One region of the Spongiibacter sp. UBA1325 genome, then DNA from elsewhere that is predicted to be linked to it. Evidence: predicted binding sites of a transcription regulator. Region 1 holds the regulator's gene; each other region holds the start of a gene.
The links. Region 1 encodes sigma-54, which starts transcription at its own class of promoters, with help from an activator protein. Its sites were predicted from a motif close to TGGCACANNNNTTGCNNT; they were not measured.
Positions count from the first base shown of each region.

Region 2: B3K78_RS10480 (cytochrome ubiquinol oxidase subunit I) is a predicted target of sigma-54. The motif match lies at 2,123-2,140, and genes of this name have one in related genera.
Region 3: B3K78_RS04455 (WecB/TagA/CpsF family glycosyltransferase) is a predicted target of sigma-54. The motif match lies at 6,128-6,145, and genes of this name have one in related genera.

Region 1 is NZ_DBTD01000001.1:23,828-31,630, forward strand. Features, by position in the region: gene B3K78_RS00115 (YhdP family protein) at 1-8, shown strand, start outside; gene B3K78_RS00120 (carbon-nitrogen hydrolase family protein) at 5-811, shown strand; gene yjgA (ribosome biogenesis factor YjgA) at 814-1,338, opposite strand; gene mgtE (magnesium transporter) at 1,376-2,734, opposite strand; gene B3K78_RS00135 (HPr family phosphocarrier protein) at 2,865-3,134, opposite strand; gene rapZ (RNase adapter RapZ) at 3,153-4,010, opposite strand; gene ptsN (PTS IIA-like nitrogen regulatory protein PtsN) at 4,013-4,462, opposite strand; gene hpf (ribosome hibernation-promoting factor, HPF/YfiA family) at 4,492-4,779, opposite strand; gene B3K78_RS00155 (RNA polymerase factor sigma-54) at 4,849-6,342, opposite strand; gene lptB (LPS export ABC transporter ATP-binding protein) at 6,486-7,211, opposite strand; gene lptA (lipopolysaccharide transport periplasmic protein LptA) at 7,213-7,770, opposite strand; gene lptC (LPS export ABC transporter periplasmic protein LptC) at 7,757-7,803, opposite strand, start outside.
Region 2 is NZ_DBTD01000009.1:411,334-419,136, forward strand. Features, by position in the region: gene B3K78_RS10475 (cytochrome d ubiquinol oxidase subunit II) at 1-690, opposite strand, end outside; gene B3K78_RS10480 (cytochrome ubiquinol oxidase subunit I) at 690-2,063, opposite strand; gene B3K78_RS10485 (sigma-54 interaction domain-containing protein) at 2,277-3,593, shown strand; gene B3K78_RS10490 (hypothetical protein) at 3,747-3,977, shown strand; gene B3K78_RS10495 (HD domain-containing protein) at 4,005-4,664, opposite strand; gene B3K78_RS10500 (GlxA family transcriptional regulator) at 4,797-5,768, shown strand; gene B3K78_RS10505 (hydroxymethylglutaryl-CoA reductase) at 5,783-6,958, opposite strand; gene B3K78_RS10510 (dicarboxylate/amino acid:cation symporter) at 6,955-7,803, opposite strand, start outside.
Region 3 is NZ_DBTD01000004.1:354,683-362,485, reverse strand. Features, by position in the region: gene B3K78_RS04475 (hypothetical protein) at 272-670, shown strand; gene B3K78_RS04470 (sigma-54-dependent transcriptional regulator) at 707-2,146, opposite strand; gene B3K78_RS04465 (response regulator) at 2,183-2,932, opposite strand; gene B3K78_RS04460 (response regulator) at 3,247-5,964, shown strand; gene B3K78_RS04455 (WecB/TagA/CpsF family glycosyltransferase) at 6,177-7,418, shown strand; gene B3K78_RS04450 (polysaccharide biosynthesis/export family protein) at 7,660-7,803, shown strand, end outside.

The DNA of each region.
Region 1 (7,803 bases):
CGCCGTGAGTCTTCGTGTCTCAGCGGTGCAAATGGTGTCCGGCGCAGCGGTGAGCGTCAACCTGAATGACGCGTTGGAGCATCTGGAGAAGGCCTCTCGTCAGGGAGTGCAGCTGGCGGTGCTGCCAGAAAATTTTGCCTGTTTTGACAGTGGTTCAGCGCTGGCCGAATTGGCTTGCCGGGAGCAGCACGCAGAGATACGGGGGCGGCTGGCCGAGCAGGCTAAACGTTTGGGGATGTGGATTGTCGCGGGAACGCTGCCACTGCCTGCGGCGGATGGTCGTTGTTATGCCGCCTCGCTGGTCTTCAATGACAGCGGTGAGTGTGTCGCCGATTATCGCAAGTTACATTTGTTTGATGCCGACGTTGGCGATGCACAGCAACGCTACCGGGAGTCGGAACGCTACGCTCCCGGCGAGCGGCCCTGCGTTATTGATACCCCCTGGGGGCGGCTTGGCGTAGCGGTCTGTTACGACCTGCGCTTTCCCGAGTTGTTTCGCCTGATGCTCGATGACGGGATGGAACTGTTGGCGTTACCGGCGGCGTTTACGCGGCGCACGGGGCTGGCGCATTGGTTGCCACTGCTGCGGGCGCGTGCAATTGAAAATCAGGTAGCGGTTATTGCAGCAAATCAGGGTGGTGTTCACAGCGCGCGCCGAGAGACATCTGGAGGTTCCTGCGTGATTGACAGCTGGGGGCGCGTACTCGCCGAACTCGGCTTTGGCGCCGGTATTGCGACAGCTGACATCGACATGGCGGCGCAGCGAGCGCTGCGTCAAGAAATGCCAGTGTCGCAACACCGGCGATTCTAGTTCTACGCCTGGCTTTCTTCTTCGTTGGCAATTTGCTGAAGTTCGCGCAGGTAGCGAAAGAGCTTGCGCGCTGCTGCGGGCGGCTTATTCGCCGTTTTTTCTTTGCCAGCTTGCATGAGTAACTGGCGAAGTCGCTGTCGATCGGCATTGGGGAAACGTTGTAGTGCGGCGTCGACGCCCTTCACGCCAGTGGCCAGCATATCGTCTCGCAAGTCCTCTAGCTCGTGAAAGCGTCGCGCCAATGCTTTTTGCCCCTGCTCCTGTTCAAGCAGGGCGGCTTCAATGCCGCTGGCATCAATGCGGCGCATCAGTTTGCCGATGTACTGCATTTGCCGGCGAAGCCCCTCGCGGCTCTTAATCCGCCGCGCCGTGGCGATGGCTTCCTCAAGGTCGGGATCGTCGATGGGAACCCGGGCCAAGTCGGCATTGCTTAAGCCCACGAGGCGACTGCCCAGTTTTTGCAGGGCTTCCATTTCGCGCTTCAGTGCGGTTTTACTCGGGCGTTCTTGATCGTCTATATCGGTCACAATAACGGTTGCTCTATCGGCTTGGCTTGAGTGGAACTCAAGCGTAAAAATACGTGGCTAATCCAAGGAAGGACATAAAGCCGACAACATCGGTAACCGTGGTTAACACAACGCCGCCAGCTAACGCGGGATCGATGTTTAGCGCCTTCATTACCAGCGGCAAAATGGCGCCGGCCAGTGATGCGGTGATCAGGTTAATTACCATGGCGGCGGCGATAATGGCGCCGATTAAGGGGTCGTTAAACCAGTAACTGGCGGCCAGCGCGACAATGAGTGCCCACAGCAGCCCGTTCATGAGTCCTACCAGAACCTCTCGATTGATCAGCCAGCGACTGTTATTGCGGCTGATATGGCCAAGGGCCATCCCGCGAATCACCACGGTTAAGGTTTGTGTGCCGGCGACACCGCCCATGCTCGCGACAATGGGCATAAGTACGGCCAGTGCGACGACTTTTTCAATGGTGCCTTCGAAAAGGTTGATAACACCGGAGGCAATAAAGGCCGTTAACAAATTGATGCCGAGCCAAATGGCGCGGCGCGGCGCGGTGGTCATTACCGATGCAAAGGTGTCTTCGTCTTCATCCAGACCGGCCATACTCATCAGTGAGTGGTCGGACTCTTCGCGGATAACATCGACGACGTCATCGATGGTGATTCGGCCAAGGAGCAATTGATTGTCGTCGACCACGGGGGCACTGACCCAGTCCCGCCGCTCGAAGAGGTTGGCAACATCGCGCGCAGGCATGGACGCCACAATGGGCTCAACCTCGGTGTCCATGATTTCACGAACGGTAACGCTGGGGTCCGAGACCAGCAGTTTCCGCAGCGACAGTGAGCCAATGAACTGGTCATTACGGTTAACGACCAGCAGGCTATCGGTCATTGCGGGAAGCTCTTCGTGCCGCCGCAGGTAACGCAGCGCGACATCTAGGGTGATGTTCGGCCTTACAGTGATGGTGTCGGTGTTCATCAGACCACCGGCACTGTCCTCGTCGTAGGACAGTATGTGCTCCACACGCACCCGGTCTTGATGGTCCATCGACTCCAGCACTTCGCGAATCACGCGGTCCGGAAGTTGCTGGAGTATATCGGCGATATCGTCGGTTTCGAGACCCTCGGTGATCGCGGCGACTTCCTCGGCATCCATGTGCCGCAGGAACTGACTCTGCACCTCGTCGCTCAGGTGCTGGAGAATGTCACCCTCATTTTCGGTATCGACAAGTTGCCACAGCACGCCCCGCACTTTTTGCGGTGTCGACTCAATAAGGTGGGCGGCATCGACGGGCGGCAGGCCATTGAGCATACGCCGAATTTGCAGAAACGCGCCGGAGCCCAGAGCTTCATTCAGTAGCTCTAGGCGGCTTTCAGCTTGGGGCTTTTCTGCGGTTTGGGCCATATAGCTCTCTGCGTTGCGTTCGGCTTTCTGCTGGATAGCAGTCACACAGTGTGGCGAGAATTATCCTTTAATCTTCGCTGGGCAACAATTGCAGACGGGCGAAATCGCGCTGAAATGCGCAGTATTTGATTTATTCGCCTTCGTCAAAGCGGCGTTCGATCAAGTCGACGAGAGCGTCGAGGGCTGCTTGTTCGTCTTCCCCTTCGCAGCGAATGTGCAGTGTCATGCCTTTGCTGGCCGCGAGCATCATTACCGACATGATGCTTTTTCCGTCGACCCATTGCTGCCCCGCCGACACCTGAATGCGAGAGGCAAATGCGGTGCTGGTGGTCACGAATTTGGACGCAGCACGGGCGTGAAGGCCGAGTTTATTGATGATAGGAATTTGGATTTCTTGCATCGCCTTGTCCAGCCCAGGTTAGTGCTGAAGTTCGCGGTGGCGAACTTGCAGGCCAGGACAGGTGTCGCGAAGCGCCTTAGCCAGCTTTTCGGCCATGTATACTGAGCGATGTTGTCCACCCGTGCAACCGATCGCGATGGTGAAGTAGCTGCGACCGGCAGATTCTATCTCAGGCAGCCAGCGCAGCAGGTAAGTGAGTATGTCGCTATACATCTGTTGGACTTGCGGCTGGGCATCGAGGAAGTGCTGAACGGCGTCGTCGCGGCCGCTGAGGCTGCGCAGCGCCTCGTCCCAGTGAGGGTTGGGGAGCATGCGCAGATCGTAGACCTGGTCGGCATCAATGGGTAGGCCGCGCTTAAAGCCGAAGGACTTTAGTTGTAATGCCATGCGGCTAGCGTCGACGCCGAGAACGCGGTCACGTATGGTGGCGCGCAATTGATGCACAGTCATGTCGCTGCTATCGATGGTCAGCGATGCCTCGGCGACGATGGGCTCCAACAGCGCAGACTCTTGCTTTATCGCGTCGCTAAGCGGCTGGGAGTCGGTGCTCAGTGGATGCCGTCGACGGGTCTCGCTAAAACGCTTAATGAGCTTGTCGTCGCTGGCATCCAAAAAAAGAATACGCAAGCTGGCCAGGCTTCGAACTTGTTTGCACAGTTCTTGGAAGCGGGCGAGCTCTGTTTGTGAGTTTCTCGCATCGATACAGACAGCAACCTGCTGATGAACTTTCAGTGTGCTTTGAGAGAGTTCGGCAACGAGTGCGGGCAGCAGTGACACCGGCAGGTTGTCGATGGCGTAAAAGCCTTCGTCTTCGAGCTGGTGCAGCGCCGTGCTTTTGCCCGAACCTGAGCGGCCGCTGAGAATGATAAGCTTCACGCCTAGCTGGCTACCGCACGTTCATAAAGACTGCTGTCGCTGTCTGCGCTGCGAAGCTGCTGGCGGAAAGCGTCATCGTTGAAGGCGTTGGCCAAGCTTGCCAACACTTTAATGTGTTCGTCGTGTGCTTCGGCAGGGACGATCAACGCAAACACTAAGTCCACGGGTTGGTCGTCTATCGCTTCGAAGTCGATAGGCTCGGCAAGTTTAAGCAGCATGCCGGTAATTTCGGTGCACTGCTGGCTGCGACAGTGGGGAATCGCAACCCCGTGCCCGATACCGGTGCTTCCGAGTCGCTCGCGGGCGAGCAGTTCGTTGAACAGTTCGTCGGCGTTGAATTGCGCATTATCCTCACTGACAAAAATAGAAATTTGTTCCAGTAGGCGTTTCTTGCTGCCCACAGACGTACCGCAGTGGGTACGTCCGGGGCTGAGTATTGAATCAAGGGTCATGTTTACGTTTCCGGAACATCCCCGGGCCTTTAGTGGCCCAGGTTTTTCTCCTTGTGTTTAATAAGCTGGCGATCGAGCTTGTCGGTGAGGCTGTCGATGGCCGCGTACATATCCTCTGATTCACAGGTGGCGAACAGATCGGCGCCGGCCACATGTACGGTGGCTTCAGCTTTTTGAACCAGCTTTTCTACTGACAAGGTAACGTCGGTATTGGTGATATTGTCGAAGTGCCGTTGCAGCTTGGCGAGTTTGTTGTTGACGTAATCGCGAAGTGCCGGGGTAACTTCAACATGGTGACCACTGACGGTTATTTGCATATCTTGCTCCTTCATCGCTGAGAACATCCGGCGCCTCCCGGCGCGTTGTTTGGGCCTTTTGGGGCCTTATTAGACCAGTCTTTTCCGTTCGTTAGAGGGCGGAATGACTAGTGATTCCCTGTACTTTGCAATGGTTCGCCGGGCAACTTTGATGCCTTGCTCGGCCAACAGTTGGGTGATTTTGCTGTCGCTTAGCGGTTTTTTGGGATTTTCTGCGGCAATTAATTTTTTGATTAGTGCACGAATCGCCGTGGAGGAGCATTCTCCTCCGGTATCGGTCGAGACGTGGCTGGAGAAAAAATATTTGAGTTCGTAGATGCCTCTCGGGGTATGCATATATTTTTGCGTGGTAACCCGTGAGATCGTCGATTCATGCATGCTCACCGCATCGGCGATGTCGTGGAGCACTAGCGGTTTCATCGCTTCGTCGCCGTACTCCAGGAACCCGCGCTGATACTCAACAATTTTGGTGGCGACTTTCATCAGTGTTTCGTTGCGGCTCTGCAGACTTTTAATGAACCAGCGCGCTTCCTGTAGGTTGTCGCGAATATAGTCTTTGTCGCTGCTGGTGCCGCTGTCTTTGGCGAGCGATGCGTAGTGGCTGTTAATTTGTATTTTCGGGGCAATGTCCGGGTTTAACTCAACCAGCCAGCGGCCTTCTTTTTTGCTGACGAATACGTCTGGTACCACATACTCTGTTTCGTCGTTGCCCACGCAGTCACCAGGAGTGGGGTTCAGCGTTTGAATGAGTGCCAGGGTGTCGCGCAGTTGGTCTTCTTTTAGCCGGCAGCGACGCATGATTTGGTTGTAATCACGGTTGCCGAGCTGCGGCATGTGCTGCTCGACAATCTGCAGCGCTTCAGCCAGGTATGGGGTGTCTGGGGAGAGCTGCCGAAGTTGAATTAACAAGCATTCTTGAAGGTCCTGGCCGCCAACACCGGGGGGGTCAAACTGCTGGATGAGGTGAAGGACTGCATTCACTTCTTCTATTTCGATATTGTCGTCGTCGAAGGCGTCCACCAGCTCTTCGGGGCTGACGGTGAGCCGCCCCTTTTCATCGATCGCGTCGATGATGGCATCGGCGACGATGCGGTCAAGTTCTGAGAGCCGGCTGAGGTTGAGTTGCCAGCGCAGGTGGTCCTGGAGCGACTCTGAGCTGCCGTGGCGATAGTCATTGTTGTAGTCGTCGTCGGCGCTACCGGCCGCGGAGGAGCTTGGTGCAGAGCTTTGGTAGACGTCTTCCCACTGGCTGTCTACCGGCAAATCTTCGGGGATGTCGCTGCGCTCGGCCCATTCACTGTCGGCGTCGTTGCTGGGCGCCTCCTCAGCAGAGGTCGTTTTGCTGTCAGCCTCATTGGCGTTACTTTCGCTCTGGCTGTTGCTGCTCTGGGGTTCCGGGCTGTCGCTGTCTTCCTCTACTTCCAGCAGGGGGTTGGAGTCCAGTGCCGACTGAATTTCCTGTTGAAGGTCGAGGGTGGAGAGCTGTAATAAACGAATCGCCTGTTGCAGCTGGGGCGTCATGGTCAGCTGCTGACCGACTTTTAGCTGGAGCGATTGTTTCATAGGCAATGACTTCTACTACAACCATACCTGAGGGATTAAATGCCGTTATGTAGTCATAAACGACGATGCTTCAGGGTCAGTGTAGTCCCGCAGCCGCACCGCTGCAATAGGCGTTTAAAGCAATTGCTGTGCCGATTTTTTGATCAAAGGGTAAATGTGTCGCCGAGGTAGATGTCCCGCACGATTTGGTTGTTGAGTACGGCCTCGGCATTGCCCTCAGCAACGATGCGACCTTCGCCAACTATGTAGGCTTTTTCGCAGATATCGAGGGTTTCTCGCACATTGTGGTCGGTAATCAGGACGCCGATGCCGCGCGCCTGCAGGTGGCGAATAATTTGCTGAATATCGTTCACCGATATGGGGTCTACCCCGGCAAAGGGCTCGTCGAGCAGAATAAAACTGGGCTCGGTGGCCAGTGCTCGCGCAATTTCTACTCTGCGCCGTTCCCCGCCCGAGAGCGCCATACCCGGCGATTGGCGAATATGGGCAATGTGAAATTCTTGTAGCAGTGCATCGAGCTTTTCTTTGCGTTGCTTGCGATTCAGGTCGCTGCGGGTCTCCAATATCGCCATGATGTTGTCAGCGACGCTCAGCTTCCGAAATATGGATGCTTCCTGAGGGAGGTAGCCGACGCCGTGTTTGGCCCGACCCTGGATGGAAAGTGGTGTCAGGTCTTTGTCGTCGAGCTGAATGCGGCCACGGTCGGCGTTGACGATGCCGACGATCATGTAAAAACAGGTTGTTTTCCCTGCCCCGTTGGGACCCAACAAGCCGACTATTTCACCGCTGTTAATACTCAGGGAGACGTCTTTGATTACCTCTCTGCCTTTGTAGGCTTTAGCGAGGTTGCTGGCTTTCAATACGGGCATGTTAGCGGGGAGTCTCCGGGGTGTCGGGGGTGGTGCTTGGCGCGGGGCTATCGGTATCACTCACGCCCTGCTGAGGCTGTAGGGTCATTTGTACCCTGCCATCGAGTTTGTGGCTGCCGCCATCGGCAATGACCATTTGCTTGCGCCCGCTGTATACAATGCGATCGCCACTGATCTTTGAGCCTTGATGTCGGATGGTGGCATCTTTTTGCAGCAGGATTTCCTCGGCATTTAGGCTGTATTCTATGAGTCGAGCACTGGCGACCACGACGCCTTCCCCGGCGCGGGGTTGTTGCTCAAAATGGGCGGGGCTGCCATGGGCAATAACCTTGGTTACTTTTCTGTCAGCCTCGACAATAATCAGCTTGTCTGCACGAATAATCAGGCTGCCCTGCGACATATTGACGTTGCCCGTGTAAATGCCGCGATTGTTTTCATAGGTGGCTTTGTCTGAGCTGAGGTTGATGGCCTGGCGGCGATCATCGGGCAAGCCATGCACGCTGCTGGCGAGGCAGAGCAGGGCGCTAATAGCGAAGGTGGGTAGATTATTGCGGTTCATAGTATCCTTTTACCTTCGCGAGCAGCTCGACTT
Region 2 (7,803 bases), on a different contig from region 1:
AGACAGCACCGGGATGGGCGCCAGAATCAGGAAGTTGGGCCAGCTGAACCACTTCTCAGCAATCGCGTCGCTGACCAGCGGCGTGGCGATCGACACCAGCAACAGGCCCAGGCCCATTGGCCACACGGACTTGCGCGCCCAGCCAATGGCCTTGGTGAGCAGGTCGCCTTCGGTTTTCATCAGCAGCCAGCCACAGCCCAGTGTGAGGTACAGCGCGGGCAGGGTTAACGCGATGAGGGCCGAGAACAGCAGGCTGGTGGTATTGGATTGCAGGCCCGTGACGTAGGCGCCGAGCATCCAGCCCTGAGCCATTGAGGCGACCAGTGAGCCGACGAAAAAGGCGCGGTTCCACAGCGCTTTGCGGTGGTCACCCGCTTTGACGCGCAGGTCAAAGGCCACGCCGCGCAGTATCAAGCCCATTAGCATGATCGTTACCGGCAGATACAGCTCGGTGAGCACGATGCCGTGGGCCATGGGGAAGGCGATTAATAGAATCCCCACGCCAAGCACAATCCAGGTCTCGTTGGCGTCCCAGAAGGGGCCAATGGAGGCGACCATAATGTCTTTTTCGGCGTCGTTGGCCAGCGGCATAAGCATGCCAACACCGAGGTCGTAGCCGTCGAGAATAACGTAGATCAGCAGGGACAAGCCCATTGCCGCCATATAGATAATCGGTAGCCAGTATTCCATTACGATTCTCCCCCTTTCGCGGTGTTATCGCCGGTGTTGGCTGACGCCGTGCCAGCCGGGTTTAAGATCAACGAGGCAGCGGGCTTGGCTGACAAATTGCGCAGCGCGCCGATGTAAGAAGCCAGTAAGAACAGGTATAGAAGGATGTAGCCGAACAAGGTGCCGCTAACGGTGGCAGCGCTGTGGTCGGCGACAACGTCCTGGACTTTTAGCACGCCGTCGACGATCCAGGGCTGGCGGCCAATCTCGGTAACGTACCAGCCGGCCAGCACCGCGATCCAACCGGAGAAGGTCATCGCTGAGAGGGCCGCGAGTACGGGTTTACTGGCCTGCCGGCCGCTTCGCAGTGCCCAGGCGGCCCACCACGCGACCAGTACCATTAGTCCGCCGATGGCGAGCATCACACGGAAAGACCAGAACACGATCGCAACGGGTGGGTGCTCGCCAACAAACTCATTCAGGCCCTTAACTTCGCCCTTGAGTTCGTGGGTAAGTACCAGGCTTGCGGCGTAGGGAATTTCCAGCGCGAATTTATTGCTGCGGCTCTCTTCGTCGGGAAGGGCGACAACAGTGAAGGGGGCGCCCTCCTCAGTTTCCCAAATGGCTTCCATGGCGGCGACTTTTGCCGGCTGGTGTTCAAGGGTGTTGAGGCCGTGCAGATCGCCGATGAAAATTTGCAGCGGGGCCAGCACCGCGGCAACCATCACGCCGGTGCGCATAATCTTCCAGGTGGCGGGGCCGTCGACATTCTTCAGTGCCCGCCAGGCGCTGACGCCAGCAACGAGGAAGGCGCTGGTTAGTACAGAGGCGATTACCATATGGAAGAAGCGGTAGGGGAAAGAGGGATTGAAGATCACTTCCCACCAGCTTTCCACCATTACCACGCCGTCTTCCAGGTAGTAGCCGGTGGGGGTTTGCATCCACGAATTCAGGCTGAGAATCCAGAACGCCGAAAGCGTCGTGCCGAATGCCACCAGAAAGGTACTGATCAGGTGCATGCGATTGGATACGCGGTCTTTGCCGAACAGCATAATGCCCAGGAATGAAGCCTCCAGAAAGAAGGCGCTCAGTACCTCATAGCCCAGCAGCGGCCCGGCGACATTGCCGGCTTTTTCCATAAAGCCCGGCCAGTTGGTGCCGAATTGGAAGCTCATGGTAATGCCCGAGACCACGCCCATGGCGAAGGTCAGGGCAAAGATCTTCACCCAGAAGTAATAGGCATATTCCCAGGCCTTGTCGCCGGTTTGGGTAAAGCGCACCCGAAAAAACAGCAGCAACCAGCCCAAGCCAATGGAAATGGCGGGAAACAGGATATGAAAGCTGATATTGGTGGCGAACTGTATGCGCGCCAGCACAAGGGGGTCGATATCCATAAGCTCCTCTCTCTATATATCTAAACGGAATTCCAATATTCCGATTTGTACTAAGATGCACAGCAATGTGTGTGCCAGTGCGCGAAAATTCCGCAAGGCATTGATTTTGATGGATAAAAATCAGGCGAGCGGTTTGCAAAAGGCAATGTGTATCGCAGCGTGCCAGGTTTTGTGTCAGTCTTGTCAGAATACCTGTCATTTCTGGCAAAGACGATGCGACAAATTGCTACAGACCTCGACCTCGATTTTCGGTCTCTGCTCGACGGCTTAGAGCACCCGGCCATTCTACTGACGCCCGATTACCAGATTGTGGCGAGTAATCAGCGTTACCAGCAAAGCTTTGGCGATGTGCCGGTGGGCGATCACTGTTTCAGGGTGTCTCATGGCTACGACAAGCCCTGCGACCAGGCGGGCGAGAGCTGCCCCCTTCAGGCGTGTACCCACAGTGGCGAGCGCGAGCGCGTGCTGCATATCCACAATACCCCCCGTGGTCGCGAGCATATTGATGTAGAGATGCTACCCATTAAAGGTCGCAATGGAGAGTTGCGCTACTTTATTGAAATGCTCAAGCCAGTGCGCAGCGCCAGTGCGGAGATCAGCAGCGACCATATGGTGGGACGCAGTGCGGCGTTTAACACCATGTTGGAGTTGATAAATCTGGTTGCTCCCCACGACACCTCGGTGTTGCTACTCGGCGAGTCCGGCGCCGGCAAGGAGCTGGCAGCGCAGGCGATCCACAGTACCGGTGGGCGCTGCGACAAGGCGATGGTTACCGTTGAATGTGCGGGCTTGACCGACACCCTGTTTGAAAGCGAGCTGTTTGGCCATGTGAAGGGCGCCTTTACCGGCGCGGTGAGCAATAAGCCGGGCCTGCTTGAGTCGGCCCGTGGCGGCACCCTGTTTCTGGACGAGATCGGCGATGTCCCGTTGGGTATGCAGGTAAAATTGCTGCGCCTGCTGGAAACCGGCAGTTATCGCGCGGTGGGCAGCACCCAGCCTCAGCTGGCCGACTTCCGCTTGATCTGTGCCACCAACAAAGACCTGCCAGCGATGATCGCCGGTGGGCAGTTCCGCGAAGACCTTTACTACCGGATTAATACCTTTCCCATCCACCTGCCACCGCTGCGCGAGCGCCGCGCCGACCTTGCGTTGATCTCCCGCTCGATCTTGAAAAAGCTCAGCCCCAATGGCGGATATCGCCTCACCGATTCTGCGGTAAAGCGCCTGCAGGACTATGATTTTCCAGGCAATATCCGCGAGTTGAAAAACATCCTGGAGCGCGCCACCATCTTCGCCCATTCCAGTATTATCGATCTCGCGGTGCTGGAGCGCTGCTTTGGGCAAGAGGGTCGCCAGGCAGAGCCCGCGCCAAGTCCCGTCGCACCTCACAAGGGCCCCTGGCTGGACTTAAAGGCGCAAGAGCAACAGTATCTCAAGTCGCTGCTGCAGCATTGCAATGGCGACAAGGAAAAAGCCGCCGACATTGCCGGTATCAGCCTGCGGTCGCTGTATCGGCGGTTGGAGGAGTAGGTCGTCGCGACCGGTGGCGACAATAAACGATTCATATACAGGATGTTCCCATGCACGCCTTAAAACACACGGCACGGTTTGTACTGTGCTGTCTTGCGCTTCCGGCTGTTGCCGAGAGTTACAGCTATCAAGCCATCAGTCAGCGCCACAGCGGTGCGCAGCTCAACGGCGTTAAACGACGCGAAAATGCAGGGCGAGTGTCTGGTTGGCTTGAAGCAACTTAATTTCAAACGCCGGGGCAGTTTTGATCCCGTTGCTGAGTGGACCAACTATCGCTCGCTGTCCTCGCTGGAGCAGTTTCCGCCCTGCGAGGTCCTGGTCATGATGGAGGTTGCGCGCAGCGCAATCATAAAACTGGAGCCACCGGCGAAAACCCGCCCGTAGCTCCGCTTCTGCCGCGCTGGGTCGGCCTTATGCCGGCCACGCGGAATTCAGAATAGTGCAGCAGAAGTCCTGCCGCACAAACTGCTTGTCCTTCCTGGCCAGAACGTCGGCCTTCACATTGCCGAACGTGGTGTTCGGTTTGTGGCGAATACCCTCGTAGAACGCCTGAATAATATCGTTTTTAAAGTCGGGGCTACGCGGGAAGGCTTCCACCACCGCTTCGCGGTCGCGGGCACTGAACTGTTTGTAAGTCAGGCCCAGCACATCCATTTCCACGCCCTCGGTTACCAGCGCAACCAGGGGGTGCATATGGCAGGGAATGCCGGGGGTGGTATGCAGGGCAATGGCCAGCCAGACGTTGTTGGCATCCTCTTCTGAGATTCCCCGTGCGCGCAGAAAGGCGCGAGCCGCATTGGCGCCGTCAACTTCAAAGCGGTCGGCGTCACTGCTGTGGCTGGCAAGCAGGCCCAAGTCGTGAAACATGGCGCCGGTGTAGAGCAGGTCGGGGTCACAGCGCAGGCCCAGTTTTTCTCCCCTGAGGGCGGCGAAATAGTAGACGCGGCTGGAGTGGTTAAACAGTAATTCGGTGGAGGTGTCGCGAACAAATTCCCGTACGTCGCGGGCGAGCCGACTATTGGGAACAGCAATACCAGCAACGCTTCCGGCGTTGTGAGCGGTTTGGCACATGATTGAGCTTCCTGTGGTGTGTGGCTGGAGGTTTTAATTTAGCGATGTGGCATAATTGGCTCAATATGAATGTTCCGTCGAATTAAGACATTCCGCCAGATGATACGGCCAGGGGCCGCAGGAAGCCGCGTTATGACCGAATCTTGTCCGCTCACCATTGCAATTGTTATCCCACAGCAGGCGCAATCACTCGACATTGCCGGGCCGCTGGCGGTGTTTCGCGAAGCAAACCGCCTGGCCGAAGGACGCGCGCTGTACGACGTGCAGCTGATTGCTGCGCTGCCCGATGCTGCGGTGGAGATTGATGGGATGCGGGTGCTTGCCGACAGCTCGATTCAGTCGCCATTGCCTCCTACCGATACCCTGTTGGTGGCCGGCACCCATGCCTACCGTCAGGCTGCGCCTACCTCGGCACTGAGCGTGTGGCTGGGGCGGCATGCGCCGTCTGTTAGGCGGTTGGGGTCGGTGTGTACGGGTGCATTTTTTCTCGCGGCAGCGGGCCTGTTGCACGGCAGGCAGGTGACAACGCACTGGCAACAAGTCGACGAACTGGCGGCGAGCTACCCCGGCACCGTTGTTCACGGGGATGAAATTTATGTGCAGGATTGCAAGCTGTGTACCTCGGCGGGTGTCACCGCGGGTATCGACTTGTGTTTAAAACTGGTGGAGGACGACTACGGCCGCGAGCTGGCCATGCGGGTTGCTCGCCAGCTGGTTGTGTTCCTGCGTCGACCTGGCGGCCAGTCCCAGTTCAGTGCCCAGCTTGCCGCGCAAACCGCCGACGACAACACCGTGCGCGGGATTCAGCAGTGGATTTTGGAGAACTTGGACGCCGACCTTTCGCTGTCGGTATTAGCCGAGCGCGCGGCGATGAGCGTGCGCAATTTCAGCCGGGTATTTCGCCGCGAGACGGATCGCTCGCCCGCTGACTTTGTCGAGCTGGCGCGGGTGGATGCCGCCAAACAGCTACTCGCCGACAGCGAGCTGCCACTTCAACGCGTGGCGAGCCGCTGTGGTTTTACCAATGTGGACCTGATGCGACGCGCGTTTATTCGTCGCTTGGGCACCAAGCCCAGCGACTATCGAAAGCGCTTTGCAAATTAATCTGATCATTCGTGTCAGGGGCGATTTCGACCGAGCTGATCGTGGCTGGATACCCATTCATCGGAAACCACGGCAGCTGCCAGCGATAGATCTCCGGCTAGGACTGTTGCCGCGATAATTTCCGCGAGCTTGTGGGCTTTGCCCTCACCGTAACAGCCCATCATTTCCAGGCACTCGCGCTGGGTTGCCAAGCCAGTGCCGCCGCCATAGCTGGCGCAGATAATCGAGGGCAGGGTGACGGAATAATACAGGTCGCCATTGTCGGTAAGATCCATAAAGGCGATACCGGCGTGGGACTCAACGACATTGGCTTCGTCTTGTCCGGTGGCGATAAACATCGCGGCAATGCCGTTCGCCGAGTGCGGGCCATTGTAGGCTGAGCCAGCCAATAAGCTCCCAACAATTGTGCGTTGGCGCAGGCGCACCATGCGTTCGGGTTCGGCGCGCATCAGGCTCTGCAGCAGCTCTTTTTTAATGACGGCTTCAGCGACCACCTTTTTTCCACGGCTGTGAAGCAGGTTCATATGGGAGTGCTTCTTATCGGTTTCTATGCCGCCCGACAAGGAAAAATTTTGAATGCCGGAGAAGTTTGAAAGGACCCACTGGCACGCTTTGTGGGTCGCTTTGCCCGTCATATTTTGGCCGGCGGCATCACCGGTTAGGTAGTTAAAGCGGGTAAACAGTTTATTGGCGATTACCCAGCTTTGAATATTTTCCAGTGTGCCAACGCGTGTTGTGCTTTCGGCCTCGGCTTTAATTGCCGCAAAATTTTCCTCAAGCCATTGTGATAACGCGCGTGCCTCGCGGGCAGAGGCAAGCTCAAACAGGGGCGCGCGCTGCATGGCTTCGCCAACGACGGTAACAGTGCATCCTCCTGACTCGCTAACCAACCTCATGCCCCGGCTATACGAGGCGATCAACGTTCCCTCTGTGGTTGCCATGGGGATGTAAAAGTCGCCTTGAGCATGTTCGCCATTGATGCGATAGGGCCCGGCCACGCCCAGCGGCATTTGTACAACGCCAATAAAGTTCTCGGTGTTTCCTTCCACGCTTGCTGGGTCGAGAGAGTAATGCCGGGTGTTCGTCAGTGACGTACCCGTTTGCTCTTCAAGGAAACTGCGGCGTTGTTGCGCGGCCTGTTCCGAGTAGTCATTGCCTTTGAGGCGCGGGATACGCTTGCGCTCGCTCATCGGCGGTTGCCCTGTTCAATGGCAATGGCTGTTTGTTCGCCTTCACTACGGGCGATTACCACGGCGGCGCAGGAGTCGCTAAATACATTCACCGCGGTGCGCATCATATCCAGAATCCGGTCGGTCACCAGCAGTAGGCCGATGCCCTCCAGTGGCAGACCAATGGTGCCAAGGATGACGGAGATGGCCACCAGGCTGGCAGCGGGAATGCCGGCCACGCCGATCGAGGTTAGCAGGGCGACCATTACCACGGTGAATTGCTGGGCGAAGCTCAAGTCCAGGCCGTAGACCTGGGCGATAAACATGGCTGCTACGCATTCATATAAGGCGGTACCATCCATATTTACGGTTGCGCCTAACGGCAACACGAAGCCGCTGGTGCGTTTGGAAACACCGGATTTGTCCTGCACACACTCCATCGTAAGCGGCAAGGTCGCAGAGCTGGAGGCGGTGGAGAAGGCGGTGAGCATTGCCGGTGCCATGGCCTGATAGTGTTTGACTGGCCGCACTTTGCCTAGGTAGCGAAGCACCAGCGGCATGGCTACAAAGGCGTGTAGCGCCAGTGCCAGCGCGGCGGCAAAAAAGAATTTGAGCATGGGCGCAAAGGCGTCAAAGCCGGTGCCGGCGACGGTTTTTGCCACCAGACCAAAAACCCCAATGGGGGCAAATTTCATCACCCACATGGTCATGCTGGTCATAATATCCATCAAGCCCTGCCAAAAGTTCAGCTGAACTTCCGCGTGCTCGGAGTCGCTGCGGGCGAGGAAAAAGCCATACAACAAGCTGAAAAATATCAGCCCCAGCATTTGGCCATTGGCCGCCGCCGCGATCACATTGGGGGGGAT
Region 3 (7,803 bases), on a different contig from region 1:
CCGAAAGACAAACACACTTAGTGTGCCAGCCCTCATCTGATTGATTACGGGTGTCATTCCATCCCGAAAGCACCGCCCCTCTTCTGCTTACTGAACACGACACATCGATGGCTAAGACAGCCACGCCGTTCATCGACGATCGACTCACGGTAACAGTTTGCTAGGGTGCTTCGCGTATATGTTCGTATTGCCATCACCGCCGTACTTGTCAGACTGGCTACACAGTGAAGGCTCTTGTTACAAAATATACGCGAGTAGGAGTTTAGTCTTGGTGGATCACCCAAATAGCGACCCTGCTGTACAACGCTTCTTACAGTCTATGCCCGCCAGTGCGGCGAACAGTTTCAGCACCGAACAGCTGCTCGGGATTCAACAGGCGATTGCCGGTCGGCAAGGGGGAAAACTCCCTGTCGACCTCCGCCTGACACTGAAATTACCGCTGATACCGAGCAGTCTTTTTATCGTGTTGTTGGCGGGGCGAAACCAGCGCACGCTATCGCCGCGCGAGCAAGCCGCGTCGGCAATGGCATTTCTATTCGTGGCGGCGATGGCGCTAACTGTCGCAGTTAGCGTGGGGCTATTGCTGCTGTATATTGCCAAGTCTGCTGTTGGCATTAACATTTTTAGCGAGCAGTCTCTGGGACTCTGGGACTGGCTTAGCAGTTGGTAAACAACACTATCTGCATGCCGTTGAGGTCGCACAAGGCTATGCCTCATCTTTCTCCCAGGCTTTTATTTTTCGATAGATTGTCGATGCACTCACACCAAGGCATGCCGCAGCAAGCGGGATATTGCCATCACACTGCTCGATCGCCGATTCTATGGTTTCTTTCTCCACCATCCACAATGGACGAATACCCGGCTTAGCCGCTACGACGCCTGGCGGCATGGAGTCGGTACCCGTTAACGATTGCAGTGCAGGAGACGAAGTCGTCAGTGGCGTTGGCACAACGCTGCTCGTCACCACTCGCAGCATTTCATCATTGACGAATTCTTCATCGTGGACCACCACGATATTTTCGATAACATTTTGTAATTGGCGAATGTTGCCAGGCCACTCGTAGCTGAGTAACAGCTCCATCGCCGCATCGGTAAACCCACGAAATACTTTGTTATTTGCCGCGGACTTCTCTGCCAGAAAATGCGTCGCCAAGGCGATAATATCCCTGCCCCTGTCACGCAAGGGCGGCAACTTAACCGGAATAACATTTAAACGATAATAGAGGTCTTCCCTGAACTGCCCCTGCCGAACAGCGTCTTCTGGATCGCGGTTTGTGGCGCACACAATGCGTATATCTGAGTGCATCATTTTTTGGCCACCGACTCGACTAAACGTCCCCGTTTGCAAAAAGCGCAGCAGTTTTGCTTGCAAGGCCAAATCCATTTCGCCGATCTCGTCGAGAAACAGGGTGCCACCATTGGCTAACTCGGCCGCACCTTTGCGCTGCGACACCGCGCCGCTGAAGGCGCCTTTTTCATGGCCAAAAATTTCCGACTCGAATAACTCGGCGGGGATCGCCGCGCAGTTAACGGGAATAAACGGCCCGGAAGCGCGCGAGCTGGCATCGTGAAGCGCTTGCGCACACACTTCCTTGCCGGTGCCACTTTCGCCAGTGACAAACACACTCGCCTTACTGCGGGCCGCGCTGTCGAGAAGCTGATAAATGCTCTCCATTACCGAGGACTCGCCGACAAAATGCTCTCTTACAGCTCGGATTGGCCGGGGTTTTGATGCCGCTGTGGCACCAGCAGTGACTTGTCCCTGATCTAAGGTCGACTGCTGCGCGGCATCGGCAACAGCGGCGATCAGTCTGTCCTTGGAAAACGGCTTTTCTATAAAATCGAAGCCGCCATCGCGCATCGCCTCAACGGCGATATCGATGGAGCTGTTAGCGGTAATAATGATCACCGGAATATCGGCACGCGCTTTGGTAAAGCGCATTACCTCCATACCACTGATGTCGGGTAGGCAGACATCCTGCACCAAGATATCTGGCATCTTTTCCTTGATAGCTACCAGGGCGGAATGGCCGTCAATAAAATGCGACACCGCATAACCAGCGGCCTCGAGGTAACTGCTATAAAGGGCCCCGCTGGACACACTGTCTTCCACAACATATACCAGCTTTTGCGATCCCTCAGACATTGAATGCCCTCCGCAGATTTTTAAAAAATAACACGACTACAGCAGCTCTACCTGAACTTTCTGACGTGTTTCATGACACACCGCCAGCAACTGTTCGGCAAGTTCGATGATTTGCTCTCGGCCACTTGGTGGCGTTTCATTGATATAGCGGGCCAGACACGACAGGCGTTTGGCGCCGTACAACTCCGCCGAGTTTTTTAGAATATGCGCAACGGCCATGACTTCAGTCTCTGAATTATGATCGATGGCGGTACTCAAACGCGCCGACAATACTGATAATTCGTCAATAAACAGCCCAAACAAACGCGCAACTGTAGCCGGGTCGAACTGTTCCTGCATATCGCGATGCACCGCTACATCGAGCAACGCTTCGTCACCGCCGAAGCCGGCTATGTCATCGCCCTTGATGGATGACTCACTGTCGCCCGATTCGCTCAGTACGGACACCAGCGCCAGCTTACTGACCGGCTTCGCCAACATCGCGTCAAAGCCCGCTGCGTCCATTACCGCGCGGTGCCCGCTACCTTGTTCGCCGCTGAGCGAAATAATCATGGCGTGCTGGTTAGGGCCCGACTCCCCTCGCAGCGCAACGCATATCGCCGAGCCCTGCAGCCCCGGCATGTGCTCGTCTAACAACAGTGCGTCGTAATGCTCGTGTTGCGCTTTTGCCAGTGCGCTGCTTCCATCATTGGCGGTATCGCAGATGATGCCCTCAGCCTCAAGCATGGCCTTTACTGCCAATAAGCCGGGCAAGCTATCATCGGCGACCAAGACTTTGCGTGTCACTAGTGAGTGGCTTTGCGGTCGGGCCATCATTTTTTACCTCTGCGCTGCGGTGGCGAAAATAATTTTCTTCCATGACCACGCAATATCGGCACCAAGTACTTACAACAGCAACTTTGTTATAACTATCATGTTGTTAGCCTGCTTTGCGGCGAACGACAGCCAGAACAGCGACAATTTTTATCACCAACATCCTATATTGCTTTGCAAAATGCAAACTGTTCTGCAACTCAGCAATATGGCCAGCCAGGCGGAAATTGACTGCGCCGACCAGATATCAAATACTCAGATTACCTTTCGCGACTACGTAAATGCTTATGACTGACGATCGTCCCTCAAAGCAGCCGCAGGCTGGCAGCAGAAGTATTGAAAGCTGGGCTGAATTTGAGATCGACCACGAGGGCACCATTACCCGCATTCTGCACCGCGGTCCTATCGATACACTTCGGTCTCTCGCGTCAGTCAGTCCGGGAGACAAACTACGTGACCGCCTGCCCAGTGCTGCGCTGCATTCACTCAAATCCGGGGCGGCGGCTGGCGTCGCATCGCAAAGCTTTGCCGCAACCATGGATGGCGAGCCGCTTATCCTCCACCTTACGGCCTCTGATGAGCCGCCGGGGCGTTTTCTACTGACGATCTACCCCGATCGATTGGGGCTGAGTCGTATTCAACGCCAGCAAAAGCACCTGGAAATCATCTCCCGCTCACTGTACGAGTCCAGCCTCGACGCCATCATTACCATTGATGACAAGAGCGTCATCCATGAATTTGGCAGCTCTGCGGAACAACTCTTTGGCTACACCCGGGAAGAGGTGGTTGGTAAACATGTGGCGGACATCGTCATTCCCCACGGCATGAGAAAATCTCACAACGAGGGCATGGCCAACTTCAATAAGACCCGGCAGGGGCCTGTGCTGAATACGCGGATAGAAGTAGAAGCTATCCGGCGAGATGGCAGCCTCTTCCCCTGCGAGCTAACCGTTGTTCCCACTGCAGAATTCGAAGGGCAAACCTTCTTTACCGCAACCATTCGAGACATTACAACGCGCATCGAGCGGGAAAAAGCGCTTACTCAGGCAAGGGAAACCGCAGTTGCAAGCAGTAAGGCTAAATCCAGCTTTCTCGCGCATATGAGCCACGAGATTCGCTCGCCCCTGAACGCCGTTATTGGCTGTATGGACCTGCTGCTTGAAGGCGATTTATCCACCGAGCAACGCATGCTGGCAGAGACCTCACTTGCGGCAGGCAATAGTTTATTAAGCGTCATAGAAGACGTGCTGGACTTTTCAAAAATCGAGTCCGGGCAACAAGAAATTCACTCCAGCAAGTTCAGTTTATTAGAGCAATGTGAGCGCGTGATGGAGGTATCAACCATTCGCGCGGTAAATAAAGATATCGAGATCTCCGCCTGCATCGACCCCCGCATACCGAAAACGGTAATCAGTGACCTGAGCTTTGTACGGCGAATCGTCACCAACCTTCTCGATAACGCGATTAAGTTCACTGACTCTGGCGGCGTAAATCTAAAAATCTCTCAAACTGATGAAAAACTGGCTGACGGCCGACTCGGGCTGGTACTTGAAGTGCGCGATTCGGGGGTTGGGGTTTCAGAAGAGGATCAAGAGAAGTTATTTAATGAATTCTCTCAAGTAGATAATAGTGACAGCGCCGTTCACGGTGGCACGGGCCTTGGCTTAGTCATTTGTAAAAAACTGACTGAGCTGCTCGACGGTCGAATCTCGCTGACGAGCAAAAAAGGCGAAGGCTGCCGGTTCCGCGTTGAGATACCGGTCAATGCAAGCAGCACTAGCCTTCCCAGCCTGGCAAAGCCAAAACGCGCACCAGGCAAGCTGTTTTTGCGGAGCGACAACAAAACACTGCTTGCCAGCATACTGCAACAAGCGGACTGGCTGGGCATAGAAGCCGCCGCAATTCGTGCCTTAGAGAACCTTCCGAAATTATCTGCACACGACATACTGATCGTGGACATGCGTTGCTTTGCCACACCGGAAAAATTGAGCACGTTATTGATGGCGCAGCAGATCTCCATTCAACAAGTGGTGCTGTACAACCGCAATTTCTCGGCGGAACTCTTGCAACACAGTAGCAAGGCCGGCTTCCAACACATGATGTATCGCCCCTTTCGGCCGAGCCAGCTCCTTGCCATTCTCGACGGCGACGCCGAATCGGAGCCCGCCAATGAACACATCACCGACGAAATAAATCCAAGCCGGCACAAGCTCCTACTCGCAGAGGATAACGAAGCGAACCAGTTAGTCGCGAAGACTCTGTTGTTGCGCGCCGGCTATCAAGTCGACATCGTCGCCAACGGCATTGAGGCATTAATGGCCGTAACCAGTGGCCGCTACGACTTGGTGCTAATGGACTTGCGTATGCCTGAAATGGACGGTTTAGAGGCAACCCGACACATCCGCCAATTGCCAGGTAAAGAGCGCAACACCCCAATTATCGCAATGACCGCCAATGCCTTCGATACCGATGTAAAGCGCTGTGAAGACGCGGGCATGGATGGTTTCCTGTCTAAACCGGTAAACCGCGATGAATTGCTGAACACACTTGAGTCCTGGCTACCTGTTGAACAAACCGCTGCGTCCAGTTCCCAGGATGACGCGGGCAACACCGCAACACTCACTGCAGCGCTGTATGCCGCGGAGATAGACACCACGATACTTGAACAACTCGTTGTCGATACAGGGTTAGAGACCGCGCTAATTATTTTAAAAATGGTCGTGGAGCAGCTTGATAAGTTGCAGTCTCTGACTGCAGCGATTGCGGACTCCGCCGATCAACCAGCACTCGCCGGGCTTCGCGACGCCGTACACTCCGCGAAGAGCAATCTTGGTTATTGCGGCGCAACGTCGTTGCAGGACTATTGTTTGCAGATCGAAAAATGCTGCGATGCTGAAAATACCCAGCTTCTTATGGAGCTACTTTCGGTATCCGGCGAGAAATTCTCGTCAGGCAAAGAAGCCCTCCATCATGCGATCGCTGAGTTAGAAGCGCGGTCAGTCTAAGCCTAATGTTTCGCGCAGTGCGCGCTTAGCATCACCGGCAAGCCAGTTGCATTGCAAAATGCAAATCATGCTGGCTATCGAACCACTCTCTGCGCCCTTAAAAACCCACCTAACCCTTTGGCAATCACTTATAAATCATAGACTTAAAATAATTTTACGCGCCTGGCACAGGCATTGCCCCTTTAGCTCTAAACAGCCGAGAGGATGCCAGCATGCGCCATCACACCGTTTACAACAAATCGCTCAGCGCCCAGCCACGCTGTGTAAAAAAAACAGACCGTATATTGGCAGTGGCAGCCGCGTTAGCCTTCGCTCCGTGGCTTTTCGTTCATAGCCTTTTTCGCCTGATTAAAGGCAAAAAAATCGTTGACCGCGTCACCTTGCACAGCGCTGCCGGTGATGGCGTGCCCGCCTTACTGCTGCACGATCAGGTAAATCTCAGTCGCCTGCCGTTGCTCCTAAACGTTATTAAAGGCGAGCTGGCACTGGTCGGTTACCGAGCGCGCACCGAGCAAGAGCCCGCTGCAGCGGGTACCGAAACCCTGAATCCCGGTATGTTTTCACTGTTCGAACTGCGACGAATTTCTGGTATCGACTTTATCGACGAAGAGGCCTGCAATCTCGAATACGCCGACAAGCAGGGATTCAAAACAGATGCTGCCATCATCGGCAAATCGCTGCTGGCAGGCCTGTTGTACAGCGGCGGCAAAACTCTGAAAGACGTCGACAGTTTTACGATTTTTGGCGTAAACATCGCCAACATCTCAATGGAAAACGCACTTTCGGTGATTAATAAGCACGTGACACATCGACATCGTGCGACAGTTTTCTTCGCGAACGCCCACACCTTAAATCTCGCCTACAATGACAGCGAACTGCGATCACAACTGAATCAAGCAGACTATATGCTGCCCGATGGCAGCGGTATCGAAATGGCCTGTCGGCGCAACGGTATTCGCCGTAAGGGCAATATAAACGGCACCGATATGCTGCCTTTGCTGTGCGAGCAACTCGCCCAACACGGCCAGCGCCTGTTCATGCTCGGCGGTGAAGACGGAATTGCCGATGCCGCGATGCAGGCAATGTTGAAGCAACAGCCACACTTGCGAAGCGCCGGCACACAACACGGCTATTTCGACAAACAGCACTGCCAGGACATCGTCGATAAAATTAACGATAGCGGGGCGGACGTGCTGCTGGTCGGCATGGGTCAACCCCTACAGGAACAGTGGATTCTCGCCCACCGGGAGCAACTAAATAGCCCAGTCGTCATCGCCGTTGGCGGCTTGTTCGACTTCTATGCCGAGAAGGTCTCCCGGGCGCCCCTGTGGCTGCGTGAGCTGGGTATGGAATGGATCTGGCGGCTACTACAAGAACCGGGCCGGATGTGGAAGCGCTACATCATTGGCAACCCTCTGTTTTTACTCAGGCTGCGGCAGGCCAGCCAGAGCTAAGGATCGCACCACATCGTATACCGCCACTGCGGTGGCGCACCCTCCAGCAATATGATTCGCAAAATGCAAACGCAAGGCACGATTTGCATTTTGCAATTTCCCGCCCTCGACAAAAAAACACTATCCTACTGTTTTTAAAGCATATTTTTATTCACGCCAGCTGGCACGCCCCCTGCAATATTCAAGATATGCCGTCTCACAATAGCAGTGAGATCAACCTAATCAGCAGCAGGAAAGCGCTATGAACATTGCCAAATGGACCCTATCTGCACACCGCCTTTTCACGCCGCGACGCTGCCGCCGCGCCGTCCTCGCCAGTGTCGCATTAACACTGGCGGCCTGTGCGTCGATGCCGGATATTTCGACAAGCCTGCCTGAGCGCGAT